2 regions of the Saccharopolyspora sp. NPDC000359 genome follow, and region 1 is predicted to be linked to the other one. Evidence: riboswitches for the same ligand, from Rfam matches in the RefSeq annotation. Region 1 holds a riboswitch; the other holds the start of a gene.
What was found. Region 1 has a riboswitch for FMN ahead of ABT324_RS08920 (nicotinamide mononucleotide transporter family protein). Riboswitches for the same ligand answer to the same signal wherever they lie in the genome.
Positions count from the first base shown of each region.

Region 1 (7,810 bases):
GGGCACTGATCACGCCCGCGGCGGCTCACCAGGTGGACACCACGGCGCCCTGGGCCGCGCGCCCGGAGGTCGCACCGAACCGATCAAGAGCGGGCGCTCCGGGGCAGGCATCGAATCGGAGGTCTTCGAGGACGGGCAGCCGCGCCGTGCTCGATTGCGAGCGCGCCGAACCGCGTGACCGGCCGGACAGCGACGTGGGCACCGGTCTTCGCCGGTGCCCACGTGGCTCATGCCGTCGACGTCAGCGCTTGGCCTTCGTCGAGCGGTAAGCCAGGCGGGTGCCCTTCCACCCGTCGCTGACGGTGACGTTGGCCGTCTGGGCCAAGTTGGCCGTCGATGCCGCCTCCGTGATGTCGGCCGGGTCGACGGACCCGTCCCGGCCGGTCTTCGGGGTCAGCACCCAGATGACCCCCTCGTCGGACAGCGGTGTCATGACGTCGAGAAGCGTGTCCGTCAGGTCGCCATCGTCTTCGCGCCACCACAGCAGCACGACATCGACCACTTCGTCGGCATCTTCGTCGAGCAGATCGCTCCCGCAACGCTCCTCGATCGCGGCCCGGACATCATCATCGACATCCTCGTCCCAGCCGATTTCCTGGACAACCATCTCGGGCTCGATGTCGAGCCTCTCGGCGACGTCGGCTTCGCCTTTACCGGCGTCTCCCGCGGCGACCACGGTTTGCTCACTCCTCCAATGCACCGGTGCGGCACCCGCGGCGCCGCACACCTTCCAGATATGGCCGATAGCGAACACTGCCGACCGCCACCGGCGCAACTGCTGGCGGCACGACACGCCGCAGCAGCGGTCAGGCCATGACTGTAGACCGGGAACACCCCCACCAACAGCCTGGTCGGCGGCGCGGCTGTCGACGGTGCACGCATCCGTGGCTGAAATGGGGGACGATGAGAGTGTTCGACATCACTGTTCGAACGCCCTGCCACAGCCACGACGCAGTCGAGGAGTTCGCCTTGTCCCCGCTCAACAACGACGCCGGTGCCGCCCCCGCCCAGCGGGTTCGGGTCATCCGGGACGGTCTTGCCTCCCACCTGCCGGACATCGATCCGGAGGAGACCGAGGAGTGGCTGCAGTCCTTCGACTCGGTGCTGTCCGGCCACGGGCAGCAGCGCGCTCGCTACCTGATGCTCCGGCTGCTGCAGCGCGCCCGCGAGAGCGGCGTCGGCGTGCCCTCGCTGACCAGCACCGACTACGTCAACAGCATCCCCACCGAGCAGGAGCCGTGGTTCCCCGGCGACGAGGAGACCGAGCGCCGCTACCGCGCCTGGATGCGCTGGAACGCGGCGGTGATGGTGCACCGGGCGCAGCGGCCGGGGGTCGGCGTGGGCGGCCACATCTCGTCCTTCGCCTCCTCCGCCAGCCTCTACGAGGTGGGGTTCAACTGGTTCTTCCGCGGCAAGGACCACCCCGGCGGCGGCGACCACCTCTACATCCAGGGCCACGCCTCCCCCGGCATCTACGCCCGCGCGTTCCTCGAGGGCCGCCTGTCCGCCGACCAGCTCGACGGGTTCCGCCAGGAGTACTCGCACGCCGGTCCGGGCGGCGGCCTGCCGTCCTACCCGCACCCGCGGCTGATGCCGGACTTCTGGGAGTTCCCCACCGTCTCCATGGGCCTGGGCCCGATGAACGCGATCTTCCAGGCCCGGTTCAACCACTACCTGCACGACCGCGGCATCAAGGACACCAGCCAGCAGCGGGTGTGGGCATTCCTCGGCGACGGCGAGATGAACGAACCGGAGTCGCGCGGGCTGCTGCACGTGGCCGCCAACGAAGGTCTGGACAACCTCACCTTCGTGATCAACTGCAACCTGCAGCAGCTGGACGGGCCGGTGCGCGGCAACGGCAAGATCATCCAGGAGCTGGAGGCGTTCTTCCGCGGCGCCGGGTGGAACGTGATCAAGGTGATCTGGGGCCGCGAGTGGGACGCCCTGCTGCACGCCGACCGCGACGGCGCGCTGGTCAACCTGATGAACACCACCCCGGACGGCGACTATCAGACCTACAAGGCCAACGACGGGGCCTTCGTCCGGGAGCACTTCTTCGGCCGCGACCCGCGCACCAAGGACATGGTCAAGAACCTCTCCGACGACGAGATCTGGGGCCTGCGCCGCGGCGGGCACGACTACCGCAAGATCTACGCGGCCTACAAGGCGGCCACCGAGCACCACGGCCAGCCCACCGTCATCCTGGCCAAGACGATCAAGGGCTACGGCCTCGGCCCGCACTTCGAGGGCCGCAACGCCACCCACCAGATGAAGAAGCTGGCCCTGGACGACCTGAAGCAGTTCCGGGACAGCCTGCGGATCCCGATCTCCGACGACGAGCTGGACCCCTACCTGCCGCCCTACTACCACCCCGGCAAGGACGCGCCGGAGATCCAGTACCTGCAGGAACGGCGCCGCCAGCTGGGTGGCTACCTGCCGGAGCGGCGGACCAAGGCCAAGCCGCTGGTGCTGCCCGGCGACAAGGTCTACGACGTGGTGCGGCGCGGCTCGGGCAAGCAGGAGGTCGCCACCACCATGGCGTTCGTCCGGCTGCTCAAGGACCTGGCCAAGGACAAGGAGATCGGCCCGCGGCTCGTGCCGATCATCCCGGACGAGGCGCGGACCTTCGGCATGGACTCGATGTTCCCGTCGCAGAAGATCTACAACCCGCTCGGCCAGCTCTACACGCCGGTGGACTACCAGCTGATGCTGGCCTACCGGGAGAGCGAGCAGGGGCAGATCCTGCACGAGGGCATCAACGAGGCCGGGTCGACCGCGTCGTTCACCGCGGCGGGCACCAGCTACGCCACGCACGGCGAGCCGATGATCCCGATCTACATCTTCTACTCGATGTTCGGCTTCCAGCGCACCGGCGACAGCTTCTGGGCGGCCGCCGACCAGATGGCCCGCGGGTTCGTGCTCGGCGCGACCGCCGGGCGCACCACGCTGACCGGTGAGGGCCTGCAGCACGCCGACGGGCACTCGCAGCTGATCGCCGCGACGAACCCGGCGGTGGTCGCCTACGACCCGGCGTGGGCGTTCGAGGTCGCGCACATCGTCAAGGACGGCCTGCGGCGGATGTACGGCGAGGACGCCGAGAACGTCTTCTACTACCTGACCATCTACAACGAGCCCTACCGGCAGCCCGCCGAACCGGACGACCTCGACGTCGACGCGCTGCTGCGCGGCCTGTACCGCTACCAGGCCGCACCCGGCGGCGACGGGCCGAAGGCGCAGGTCCTCAGCTCGGGCGTGAGCCTGCCACTGGCGTTGGAGGCGCAGCGGGTGCTCGCCGAGGAGTGGGAGGTGCAGGCCGACGTGTGGTCGGCGACGTCCTGGTCGCAGCTGCGGCGCGAGGCCGAGGCCGCCGACCGGCACAACCTGCTGCACCCGGACGCCGAACCGCAGGTGCCGCACGTGACGCGGGTGCTGTCGCAGGCGGAAGGGCCGGTGGTGGCGGTCAGCGACTGGATGCGCGCGGTGCCGGACCTGATCCGGCCGTGGGTGCCGGGCGAGATGGTCAGCCTCGGCGCGGACGGGTTCGGGTTCTCCGACACCCGCCCGGCCGCGCGGCGGGTGTTCCTGGTCGACGCGGAGTCCACTGTGGTCGCGACGCTGGCCGCGCTGGCGCGCTCCGGGCAGGTGGACAAGTCCCAGGTCGTCGAGGCGGCCCGCCGCTACCGCCTGGACGACGCCCAAGCCGCCGGCCCCCAGACCTCGGACCCCGGCGACGCCTGACCGCACCACCGACTCGTGAGCGGCGATGGTTGCCCCAACCACCATCGCCGCTCACGACCCCACACCACCGACTCGTGAGCGGCGATGGTCGTCCTAACCACCATCGCCACTCACGACTGTGGTCAGCAGGTCAGGGGTTCCCCGTCGGCGAGGCGGAACTCGGCGCGCGGGTCGAGCAGCAGGGCGACCAGGGAGCGGGCTTCCTGGCGCATCGGGACCACGCGCGATCCGTCCGGCCCCGGGATGCTGCGCACGCCGTGCAGGGCGAGCTCGTCGCGCACCTCGCCGAACTGGTCGGCCGTCAGGCGGTAGCCGCACGGCGGGTCCTCGTCGACCTGCTCCGGGGCGGGCGGCTCGTTGTCGGCACCGCCGAAGTAGATCGGGCCCTGGTCGCGCAGGCCCGCCAGCCGGGCTCGCGCGGTCGCGGCCGTGATTTCGCCGCCACGCTCGGACACCATCCGCAGCGTCGCCCCGACCCCGGCGAGCTGGGAGTCGACGCGGCGGTGGTTGTTCACCGCCGGGTCCGCCTGCTCCTCCTCGGTCAGCGGGTCGACGCGGGTCTCCACCAGCAGGCCGACGGCGTTCTTGACGCCGGTGGTGTTGCGCAGGATCCGCTCCTGCCCGTCGCCGGCGACCTGCTTGATCGGCTCCCCGGTCTCCGGGTCGGTCCAGATGCCGTAGACGCCGGTGGAGAACCCGGTGTCCTCGACCGCGGGCCGGACGTACTCCTCGGACAGCCGCTCCGACTCGCCGTGCACGCCCTCGGCGGTGTTGAGGTTGCGCGGCCACAGCGCCAGCAGGTCCTTCACGTAGTACGGCGGTTTGGCGCCGTACTCGTGCAGGTCGTGCACGATGTCGGGCCGCTCGTCGCGCACCACCCGCGCGATGGCCCGGGCTTCTGGCGTCTCCAGCGCGAGGTGGTCGCGGTTGATGTCCACGCCGTCGGCGTTCCCTCGGGTGTTGGCGACGTTGCCGTCCGGGTTGGCGTTGGGCACGAACAGCAGGCTCGTGGTGCGCAGGAGCTCGCGCACCTGCGGGTCGTCGGTGAGGCCGAGGTCGCGGATGCTGCTGAGGCAGGCCTCGCGGCCGGACGGCTCGTCACCGTGCTGCGAGCAGGTGAACAGCACGCTCGTGCGCGCCGACCGGGCACCGACGCGGACCAGCCGCAGCGGGCGGTCCTGCGTGCTCCTGCCGATCTCCTCGACCGAGACGGCCTCACTGACCTCGTCGACGGCCCGCAGGAACTCGGACTCCTCCTCCGGTGTCGTCCACCGCTTTCCGTCGGTCTGCTCGAAACCCGTCGTCGGTGCTGTGGTCCGCTCCTGGGCGGACGCCGTCGGCGCCACCAGCAGGGTGCAGACGGCCAGTGGAACCACCGCGCTCCGCGCGAGACGCCCCATTTCGACCCCTTCCGGCGATTGTGATCACTCCGCATACACCACCGCCGAACACCCGGAGTCAAGCCTTGACAGCAGCACCCTCCCGCGCCCGCTGCACGCGCGCGGTGCGGTTCCAGCTCCACCAGCCGTGCACCACCAGGGCCGCGAAGACGACGTAGATCGCCGCGCTGAAGTGCAGGCCGGAGGCGATCTGCAGCGGCACGCCCACCGCGTCCACGGCCAGCCACACCAACCAGAACTCGACCAACCCGCGGCCCTGCGCCCAGAACGCGACCAGCGTGCCGACGAAGATCCAGGCGTCCGGCCACGGCGCCCACGAGGCGTCCAGTGCGGACAGCAGCAGCGCGAACGCGGAGGTGCCCAGGACCAGCGCCCCGATCAGCACGAGCCGCTCCACTCCCCTGGCCTTGCGCACCACGACGCCGTAGACGGGATCGCTGCGGCGGTTCCACGCCCACCAGCCGTAGAGGGAGATCAGCAGGATCATCACCTGCCGGACGGCCAGCCCGCCCAGGTGCGCCGAGGCGTAGACCGCGAACAGCAGCACCGTCGCCGAGACCTGGACCGGCCAGGTCGCCAGGGTCCTGCGCTGGGCGAGGAAGACCACGGCCAGGGCGCACAGCTGCCCGACGAGTTCCGCCCACGAGATCTGCTGGCCCAGCACGGTGATCCCGTTGCCAAGCAACCATTCCGCGACAGTCCGCACGCCCGCTCCTCCCACCGGCGACGCGCGCGCCGGGGTGCGCGGGCAGCATGCGGGCCCCTGCCTGCGGGTGCAGTCCGGCCCCGGCCACCCGTGCGCTGCCTCTCATCCGGACTTTCACCGTCGGTCCCGGAATTCCACCGGATCGGCCGACACCTCGTTGGGGAGGAGCCGGTTCGCGGACTGTCACCGCCGGTTCGGATTTTCACCGAGCCCCGGAGCGCACGACTTCGTTCGTCCTGCGCAACATCGTGCGCCTGCTGATCTGTTCCCGGACGCGTACGTGGGTCGGATCACACGTCCGAAATCCGCTTGTGCCGCCGCCCGCGGGGACCGGATCTTAATCCCATGCCCAGTTCTGCCGACCTGCGCGAGCCCGACCGGTGAGCCGCCTGCTCGTCCTGCTGCTGTCCGTGACCTGCGGGATCAGCGTGGGCAACATCTACTTCCCGCAGGCGGTCAGCCCGCTGGTCGCGGCCGGTCTGGACGTGCCGCCCGAGGTGGCCGCGCTGGTCGCCACGGCCGTGCAGCTCGGTTACGCGGTCGGCATCTTCCTGCTGGTGCCGCTCGGCGACCGGGTGCCGTACCGGAAGTTGATCGCGGGCCTGCTCGTCGCCACGGGCGTGGGCCTGCTGGCCGCTTCGGCTGCTCCGTCGCTCCCGCCGCTCGTGGCAGCCAGCGCGCTCATCGGCACCACGACCGTGATCGCGCCGCTGGTCAGCCCGCTGGCCGCCGGGCTGGTGAGCGAGGACCGGCGCGGCACGGTCATCGGGATGCTGCTGAGCGGGTCGATCGGCGGCATGCTGCTGTCCCGCGCGTTCGGCGGCACGCTCGGCGAGTGGCTCGGCTGGCGGGCGCCGTACCTGGTGGCCGCGGTGCTCGTGCTGCTCATCGCCGGGGTCCTGGCGTTCGCGGTGCCGAGCACGCAACCGCCGTCGACGCAGCGCTACCCGGCGCTGCTCGGCGAAGCGCTGCGGCTGCTGCGCACCGAGCCGGAGCTGCGGCGCTCGTGCTTCTACCAGGCGATGGTGTTCGCCGGTTTCACCGCGGTCTGGACCGGGGTGGCGCTGCTGCTCACCGGCCCGACCTACGGTCTCGGCGCACCGGCCGTCGGCGCGCTGGCGGTGGTCGGCGCGGCGACCATGGTCTGCACCCCGGTCGCCGGCCGCCAGGCGGATCGGCGGGGCCCGGACGTCGTCAACCTCGCCTGCATGATCGGCACCATCGCCGCGGCCGCGGTGCTCGTCGGCGGCACCTTCGGCGGAGTGCCGGGGTTGGCGTGCCTCGTGCTGGGCACGCTGCTGCTCGATGTGACCATGCAGTCGGGCATGGTCGCCAACCAGGTGCGGATCTACGCGTTGCGACCGGAGGTCCGCAGCAGGCTCAACACGGCCTACATGACCTGCGCCTTCCTCGGCGGCAGCGCCGGATCCTGGCTCGGGGTGCGGGCTTTCACGTACTTCGGCTGGCCGGGCGTGTGCGGGCTGGTGGCGCTGCTCGCGGGCGCGGCGCTGACCAGGCACCTCGTCGCGCTGCGCTCGCGAGCGGAGGACCGGGAGCCCGCACGCGCGGGTGTGAGCAACGCCCTCCGGACGGCCGATCGAACACGCGTGCGCCCACCGGTAGACTCGATCAGCAGCTCGTCGCAGGAGGGGGACGCCGGATGAACGACACCGATCACGCGATCCTCGCCTTCGAGCTCGAGCACTGGCAGTACCAGGGCAACAAGGAGCGGGTCATCCAGGAGCGCTTCGGCTTCTCCCCGAACCGCTACTACCAGCGGCTGAACCGCCTGCTGGACGAACCCGAGGCCCTGAAGCAGCAGCCCGCGCTGGTCAAGCGCCTGCTGGACCGCCGGGACCAGCGCGCCCAGCGCCGCATCTCCCGCGACCGCTGACTCACCCCACCACCGCGCCCGCCCGCCGGGAACGGGCGCGCTGACGATGCATCCCCGCCCCGTCGAAGTACA
Region 1 covers NZ_JBEPDU010000009.1:113,717-121,526, forward strand. Annotated here, with positions in the region: gene ABT324_RS08905 (DUF3052 domain-containing protein) at 242-676, opposite strand; gene aceE (pyruvate dehydrogenase (acetyl-transferring), homodimeric type) at 970-3,738, shown strand; gene ABT324_RS08915 (M14 family metallopeptidase) at 3,861-5,114, opposite strand; gene ABT324_RS08920 (nicotinamide mononucleotide transporter family protein) at 5,197-5,844, opposite strand; FMN riboswitch at 5,935-6,067, opposite strand; gene ABT324_RS08925 (MFS transporter) at 6,225-7,508, shown strand; gene ABT324_RS08930 (DUF3263 domain-containing protein) at 7,505-7,738, shown strand.

Region 2 (7,810 bases), on a different contig from region 1:
GGCCTCCGGGATGCGCGCCATCCAGCTGGCCGCGGCGAACCCGTTGACGACGAACACCGCGGTGACCGCGTTGCGCGCGCGCAGCACGGCCGGTCGGGCGGTGAGTTCCTCCACGGCCACGGAGCCAGACCCCCAGTTCCGCTTCGATCGGGTGGGCGGCACCGGGCCCGGGTCGTCGCGCTGGGACGGACGCCGACGAGCCGCTCAGCGCGCCCACGGGAGGCTACCCGGCACCGCGGCGCACCGGCATCCGCCGAACGGTGATCACCGCACGCACCAGCGGCGAGCTCCAGGAACCGCGCGGTGCGGCGGAACCCGGGTTCGACCAGCTCAGCTTCCTGCCGGTTCGGTGTCCACAGTGGCCTGCCTGGGTCGCCCGGCAGGCGCTCCCCGACAGGTTCACCTGCCCGGCCTGGGAAGCCGTTCCCCAGCACGCCAGGACCTCGCGCTGGTCGCGGCCGGGCTGCTGCTAGCGTGCCCGCACACCGGTGATCGGAGGTCTTCGCGTGGGCGAGTTGAGGTTCGAGCAGGAGCTGGTGCGGGCCCTGCTGCGGGAGCAGCACCCGGATCTCGCGGACCTCGAACTGCGGGACGTCGACGGGGGCTGGGACAACCAGCAGTGGCGGCTCGGCGACGACCTCGCCGTCCGCCTGCCGCGCACCGGGCAAGCGCCGGAGCTGCTGCGCAAGGAGCAGGCGTGGTTGCCCGCGCTGGCCGGACGCCTGCCGCTGCCGACACCCGTGCCGGTTCGCGTCGGCGAACCGTCGAGCCTGTTCGAGCACACCTGGACGATCATGAGCTGGGTCGAGGGCGAACCGGCCGATCGCGCGCCCATCACGGCCATCGACGCGGCCGAAGTTCTCGCCGACTTCCTCAAGGCGCTGCACCACCCGGCACCCGCCGACGCCCCGACGAGCCCGACGCGCGGCATCCCGCTGGCCGACCTCGCGCCGGAGGCCGACGCCTGGTTCGAGGTCATCGCGGACCACCCGGACGTCGACGCCGCGCGAGCCGTGTGGGAGAAGGCCGTCGCCGCACCGGCCTGGCAGGGTCCGCCGCTCTGGTTGCACGGCGACCTGCACCCGGCCAACGTGGTCGTCCAGGACGGGTCGCTGGCCGGGGTGGTCGACTTCGGCGACATGTGCGCCGGAGACCCGGCGACCGACCTGTCCGCCGCGTGGATCCTGCTGCCCACAGGAGCGACGACCCGCTTCTTCGACACCTACGAGCACGCCGACGAAGCCACCACCACCCGGGCCCGCGGCTGGGCGGTCATGCGGGCGCTGACCCTGGTCTTCGTCGGCCGCAACGGCAGGCTCGGCCTCCCCGGCGGCAAACCCTCCTGGGAACCAGCTGGTCACGCCACCCTCGACCGGGTCCTGGCGACGACCTGATCAGGTTCAGGGGCGGGTCGTCTGGATGAGGGCGTGGGAGCCGTTGGTGCGCCAGGGGCCTTCGCCCAGGGCTTCGACCACTGGTGCGTCGAGGCCGACCACGACCTCGGATTTCAGGACGCGGAGGGCGGCGAGCGGGCTCGGGAAGTGCCCGGCCGCTTCCGCGAACGGTGTGGTGGCGGGCCAGTGCTGGTCGCCCACGAGGCGCCGGTAGTTCAGGTCTCCCTTCAGGACGGTCACCGCGGCTGAAGCCAGCTCGGTCCGCAAGTCGTCCGGCATCGCGCGGTAGTCCCTCGGGGCGCAGAAGAACGGGTGGGCGCGCAGTTCGACGCGTCCGGACCGGAGGGCTTCCCAGGCCCGCTGCCCGATCGCACCGACCTCGCCGGGGAGTCCGGCGAGGTGGCGCAGGACGCCGACCACGTCGGCGGGTGTTGCGTCGGAGACGTAGTACGGCGTTGGTTTGACGTGCAGGACGACGTGGTTCGCGCGGCCGGTCGCGAGCAGGTGGTCGATCAGCGCCAGGTCGGCGGCGAGCTCCCCGGCGGCGTTGTCGGCGATCAGGTGGACCGGGCCAGCGGTGTCGAACAGCGACCAGAACTCCTGGCTGCTCCCGGCCACCAAGCCCGCGGCGCCGCTGACCCCCGTCGACAGCTGGAACGCGAGATCGGCCTGGTTGCCCCACACCGCGGCCTGCACGACGGCGGCGTCGCGCTCCTGCGCGGTGAGCTCCGGCAGGGCGTCGAAGGCCTTGAGCGTCTCGGCCGTCGCGGCGCTGCGGAGCTCGGCGGTCTTCATCGGCGCGAACGGGTCGACACCGCGCCACGGCCCGGGCTCGAAGTACCCGACCGCGGCGAGCAGCCTGCGGAAGAAGTAGCTCTCCGCCCACAGGAACGGCGTCTCCCGCCATGGCCGACCCACCCAGCCGGCCGCCCACGCCGCCCAGCGGCGGTGGTCCGGTGCCTCGTCGTCGAGCGGGGCGACGACCCCGGTCGTGGACTCGCTCAGCAGTTCGGCCAGCCCGTCCCGCACGTCGGGCCCGTACGGCGTCGCGGAGCTCACCCGTTCGAGCATCCTGGGGTGCCGCTCGTGGAAGACCTTCCACGCGAACGACCCCTGCTCGCCAATCGTGATCACCGGCGCTTCGAAATCCACGACGCTCCTTCCCGCGCAAGCCACTCCGAAGGGTACGGCGCGGCGCACTACTCAGGGCATCTGCGGCGGCATGATTGAGTAGTTCGCCTCGCCCGCGGGGACGGTGTCCGACGTCACAGTGGGAGGCAGCCCACCAGGCAGCCATCGACGAACGGGGTGTGATCATGTCCCCTCTCCAGCACGACGCGCCGCTGACCTCCTGCACGCTGGACGAGCTCGACCGCCGCGCCAAGCTCGCCGAGCTCTGCATGAACCACGCGCTCGAACAGCAGTGCTGGGACCTGGTGCGGCGGCACCGGCGCGAAGCGCTCGTCGTCCAGGCCGAGATCACCCGCCGCCTGGACGCCCTCGAGGACTCCCCCGGCCACATCGGCTCCCGACTGGGCGAACCGACCGGTGACGCGGTCGGCTTCTGCTGAGCCCAGCACGACGGACCGGCGCCTAGACTCCCGGCTGCGGAACCCGAGCTGAGGAGCGATGCCGTGGCAGTGCGAGCGGAGCGTAAGGGCGCGGTCCTGGTCCTCACGATGGACCGGCCGGAACGCCGGAACGCCTTCGACGGGTCGATGACGCAAGCACTGGACACCGCGTTGAACGACTTCGAGGACGACGAAGGGGTCCTGGCCGCCGTGCTCACCGGCGGCCAGGACTTCTTCTCGGCCGGGACCGACCTGCGCGTGTGGGCCGGTGACCCCACCGAGCGCGGCGGGGCGTACGGGATCGCCCGGCGCCGCCTGCGCAAACCGCTGATCGCCGCGGTCGAAGGGGCGGCGGCGGGCGGCGGCTTCGAGGTCGCGCTGGCCACCACGATGATCGTCGCCTCGCGGACGGCGTACTTCTCGTTCCCGGAGGTCGGCCTCGGTCTGGTCGCCGAGTGCGGCGGTCTGTTCCGCGCCCCGCGAGCGCTCCCGCTCAACGTGGCCAGGGAACTGCTCCTCACCGGAGACCCGCTCCCCGCGCAACGCGCCTACGACCTGGGCCTGGTCAATCGCCTGACCGAACCGGGAGGTGCCCTCGGCGAGGCCCTGTCCGTCGCCGAGCGAATCGCCGGGCACGCCCCGGTCGCGGTCCAGGAGACCCTGCAGGCGGTCGAAGCGGCCTACGCAGCCGACGACGAGGCCCGCTGGCTGGACACGGCCAATGCCAAGGACCGCGCCCGGGCCTCCGCCGACGCGGCCGAAGGTGTCGCCGCCTTCCTGGCGAAGCGACCGCCGCGCTGGACCGGCGCCTGATCGCTCAACTCGGCGCGCTGATCTCCGGCTCCGGGCTCCGGCGTTCGGCGCGCTGCCTCGCGCGGGGTTTCAGCTCGCTGACGAGCACTCCGAGCACGATCAGGACTGCTCCGAGCAGCGCCAGACCGGGGAGCCGGTCCCCGGCGATGCGCCCGATGACGCCTCCCCAGACCGGTTCACCGGTGTAGATGATGGTCGCCCTCGTCGGGGAGACGAAGCGCTGCGCCCAGTTCATGGTGAGCTGGATCAGGTAGCTGGCGGCACCGAGGCCGACCGCCGCGGTGAGCCAGACCCAGGAGAACTTCGGGATCCGCTCCCCAGCCACCGGCATCAGCAGCAGCGACAGCGCGCCGCCGACGAACAGCTGCACGACGGTGACCCGGCCGAGGTCGACCTTCCCGGCGAACGAGCCGATCAGGATGATCTCGGCCGCCATGGCCACCGCGCTGAGCACGGTGACGAGCTCGCCGGTGCTCAGCGAGATCCCCGCCGCGCCCGGTCCGGCCAGCAGCAGCAACCCGGCGAACGCGAGTGCGACACCGACCAGCGTCATCAGGCGCGGCGCCCTGCGGAGCACGACCCACTGCAGCAGCGGTACCACCGGCACGTAGAGCGCGCTGATGAATGCCGAGGCGCTGCTGCTGATCGTCTGCAGGCCCCAGGTCTGCAACCCGTATCCGAGGAAGATCATCACGCCGATCGCGCTGCCCGCCACCCACTCCCGCCGGGTCAGCCCGGCCAGAGTGCGCCGGAACACCAGGACGCCGATCGCGGCGGCGGTCAGGAAGCGCACCCCGACGAAGAAGAGCGGACCGCTGTGTCGCATGGCGACGTGGATGATCAGGAACGTCGCGCCCCACATCGCGGTGATCCCGAGCAGCGCGGCCTCGTACCTGCTCAGCAGCGGGTACCGCCGGAAGAAGTGCACCATGTCGCAGCACGGTACGAGACCACCCGCACCGCCCTCGCGAACCGGTCGAGCCACCCGGCGCCTCCCGCCCCACTACCGTTTCCCAGGTGGACTGTGTTGTCGAGCAACGATCTGCGCAATGCCCATTGAAATCGGACATCTGACTTCAATGGAAATCACACTTCTGGCGGCCGGCCCCACACCTCGATTCGGCCGGTGGGAGCACAGTTCTGGTGAGGACCGCAGTCCGCCGACGACGTTCCTCGAAGCGACGACAGGGCGACTGCGCCAGAGTTCGTACTCCGTTCGGTCGATAGAGATCACTTTGCCGGACAGGTCCTCATCGACCGGTCAAGAATGCGTCCGCACCGAACGGATGGGAGGACGATGCCGGAAGAACGATGGCGCACGTTGCCTGACGGGCGCCGCATCCTGCTGAAGAAGGGGCGTGGTGGGCCGGTTGCTGTTGCGGTCGGCACAGCGGTGGCCCTCGGCGCATCGGGCGGGTTCGGCGGCACCGCTGCGGTCACTGGGTCGGCGGGCGGCACCTCTGCGCTCTCCGCCGCTGAATCCGCCGTCATCCGCAACATCCAGTCGAACTTGGGCAAGGCGAAGCGGACTGCGCGGCGCGGGGATTCCCGCAGCGCCTGGCAGCAGCTGCGGATGCGCAAGGGTCGGGAACGTTTCGAGAACGCCGTCGAGTGCGCCGCTCTCACCTACGGGCAGGTGCAGGAGTTCCTCATCGGGACGCCGTGCCAGAGCATCGACCGCTGGCAGTACCCGGTCAGCGACGAGGCGGGCAACACGATGGTGGTGGCCGTGTCCAAGGTAACCATGCGCAGGGCCACGGACACCCGGAAGTTCCGCCGCCTCCTCGACGAGCACGGCACCGGCGACATCCGTCCGATCGTCGCCCTCGTGCCCTTCACCGGCCACCACTACGACTCGAGGACCTCAGGCCGATCAATCATCTCCGCCGAGGCCGAACCGGTGACCGGCGCACCGGCCGATGAAGTCCTCCAGGCCACCGCCGAAGCTGCCGTCGCACTCACCTCGTGACCGGCCAGCCTGTCCTTGCGCACTCGTGCACGACATCGTCGAGGTCGCGCGACTGGTCCAAGCCAGTCTTCGGTGAAGCGCCGAAGCCGCCGCAGCACGCCCAATTCGAATCGCCTCACCGGCGAGCCGGGACCGCGCTCGAGGTTGGGGCGGAACCTCATCTTGTTGCCGAGGTGTGGTGGGAGTGAGGTGGGTGACAGATGGTCGCCTGGGGTGGTGGGGTGTGCCAGACTCCCGGCCAACCACACTTGCGTGCGCTCCGGGGTCGGTGCAAGTCCGAACCGGCGGTGACAGTCCGCGACCCGGTCGACCCAGTCGGCCGGTTGACCCGGTGGAACTCCGGGACCGACGGTGAAAGTCCGGATGGGAGGCTGCGCACGCGGGCATGCTGCCGCCGCGCCGCTGCGCGCGTCGGACGTGACTGCGTGCCCGCAGGTGCCCCGGTGCGCAGCACGACGCGAACGGAGGCACCGGAGATGTCAACAAGCGCAACGGTCGACCAGGCCTCGGCGGAGCTGCGGCTCGACCCGGTCGAGGACGCCGTGCGGGAGTTCGCCCGGGGCCGGGTCGTGGTCGTCGTAGACGACGCCGACCGGGAGAACGAAGGCGACCTGATCTGCGCGGCCAGCACGGTCACCCCGGCCGACATCGCCTTCATCGTCCGGTACACCACCGGGATCGTCTGCGCGCCGATGGCCGCGGAGCTGCTCGACCGGCTCGAGATCCCGCTGATGACCAACCGGAACCGGGACCGGATGAGCACCGCGTTCACCGTCAGCGTGGACGCGGGCGAGGGGATCAGCACCGGGGTGTCCGCCGCGGACCGGGCCACGACCCTGCGCACCCTGGTCGATCCGGGCTCCCGGCCCGACGACCTCGTGCAGCCCGGGCACATCTTCCCGCTGCGCGCCTCCGCCAACGGCGTGCTGGACCGCCCGGGTCACACCGAAGCCGCGGTCGACCTCGCCCGGCTGGCCGAGGTGCCCCCGGCCGGTGTGCTCGCCGAGCTCGTCAACGACGACGGCACCATGATGCGCGGCCAGCAGCTGCGCGACTTCGCCGACGAGCACGGCCTCGTGCTCATCTCCATCGCGGACCTGGTCGCCGCCCGCAACCGCGGCTGAACTCCGGTGGACCCGCGCTGGCCAGCGCGGGTCCACCGGGCAGTCACTGGTCGAAGAAGTCGGCCGCGGCCTGCTTGAACAGCCGGCTGGACACCGCGTTGAGGTGGTTGCGCCGCCCGAGGGGGACGAACGGCGCGTCGAGCCCGGCGGCGAACTCCGGTGCGTCCGAAGCGATGTCGTCCTGGTCCCCCGCGGCGAAGAGCACGGGGACGGGTGGTGGGCCCTCGAGCCGGTGGCCCGCCACCGCCTCGACGCACGCGTCCAGGCCGTCCGCCGACAGCGCCTCCGCCACGCCCCGCATCGAGGTGCGGTCGGCGGCGCGACCACCGATGCCACCGAGGGCGATCCGCCGGACGCGGCCGGGCGCCAGCTTCGCCAGCTCCCACGCCACCAACCCGCCCATCGAGTAGCTCACGGCATCCACAGTGGACAGACCGGTTTCCTCCAGCACGGCCAGGACATCGCGGGCCAGCGCCTCCGGGGCGTAACCGGAGGCGGGCCGCTCGCTCTGGCCGTGCCCGCGCAGGTCGACCCGGACGTGCCCGCGCTCGGCGAGCGCGCGCGTCCAGCCGGTGCGCACCCAGGTACTCTCGCTGTCCGACGCGAAACCGTGGATCAGCAGCACCGGGGTCGGGCCCGGCTCGGCATCGCACCAGATCTTCGCGCCGTCCTCGGCGGTGGCGAACACGGTCAGTCCTCCGGGAGGCTCAGGCGGACCCGCCGCTGCGGCTTCTTCTCCTCGGGCACGGTGCCCACGATGCCGGCCTGCTCGTCGGAGACCGTGAAGGTCACCAGCGACTCGCCCACCGCCAGCTCCTCGTCGGCACCGACGTGCAGCCGCGCGACGTACCCGGACTGCGGCGACGGGATCTCCACCGCCGACTTGGTCGTCTCCAGCTCGACCAGCGGGGCGTTGCGCTCCACCCAGTCGCCCTCCTC
Region 2 covers NZ_JBEPDU010000037.1:60,570-68,379, reverse strand. Annotated here, with positions in the region: gene ABT324_RS22865 (MFS transporter) at 1-120, opposite strand, end outside; gene ABT324_RS22860 (aminoglycoside phosphotransferase family protein) at 507-1,394, shown strand; gene ABT324_RS22855 (damage-control phosphatase ARMT1 family protein) at 1,401-2,546, opposite strand; gene ABT324_RS22850 (hypothetical protein) at 2,711-2,965, shown strand; gene ABT324_RS22845 (enoyl-CoA hydratase-related protein) at 3,029-3,778, shown strand; gene ABT324_RS22840 (DMT family transporter) at 3,783-4,709, opposite strand; gene ABT324_RS22835 (hypothetical protein) at 5,076-5,747, shown strand; FMN riboswitch at 5,998-6,126, shown strand; gene ribB (3,4-dihydroxy-2-butanone-4-phosphate synthase) at 6,224-6,871, shown strand; gene ABT324_RS22825 (alpha/beta fold hydrolase) at 6,915-7,559, opposite strand; gene ABT324_RS22820 (biotin/lipoyl-containing protein) at 7,562-7,810, opposite strand, start outside.
Region 2: another riboswitch for FMN. It lies ahead of ribB (3,4-dihydroxy-2-butanone-4-phosphate synthase); the one in region 1 lies ahead of ABT324_RS08920 (nicotinamide mononucleotide transporter family protein).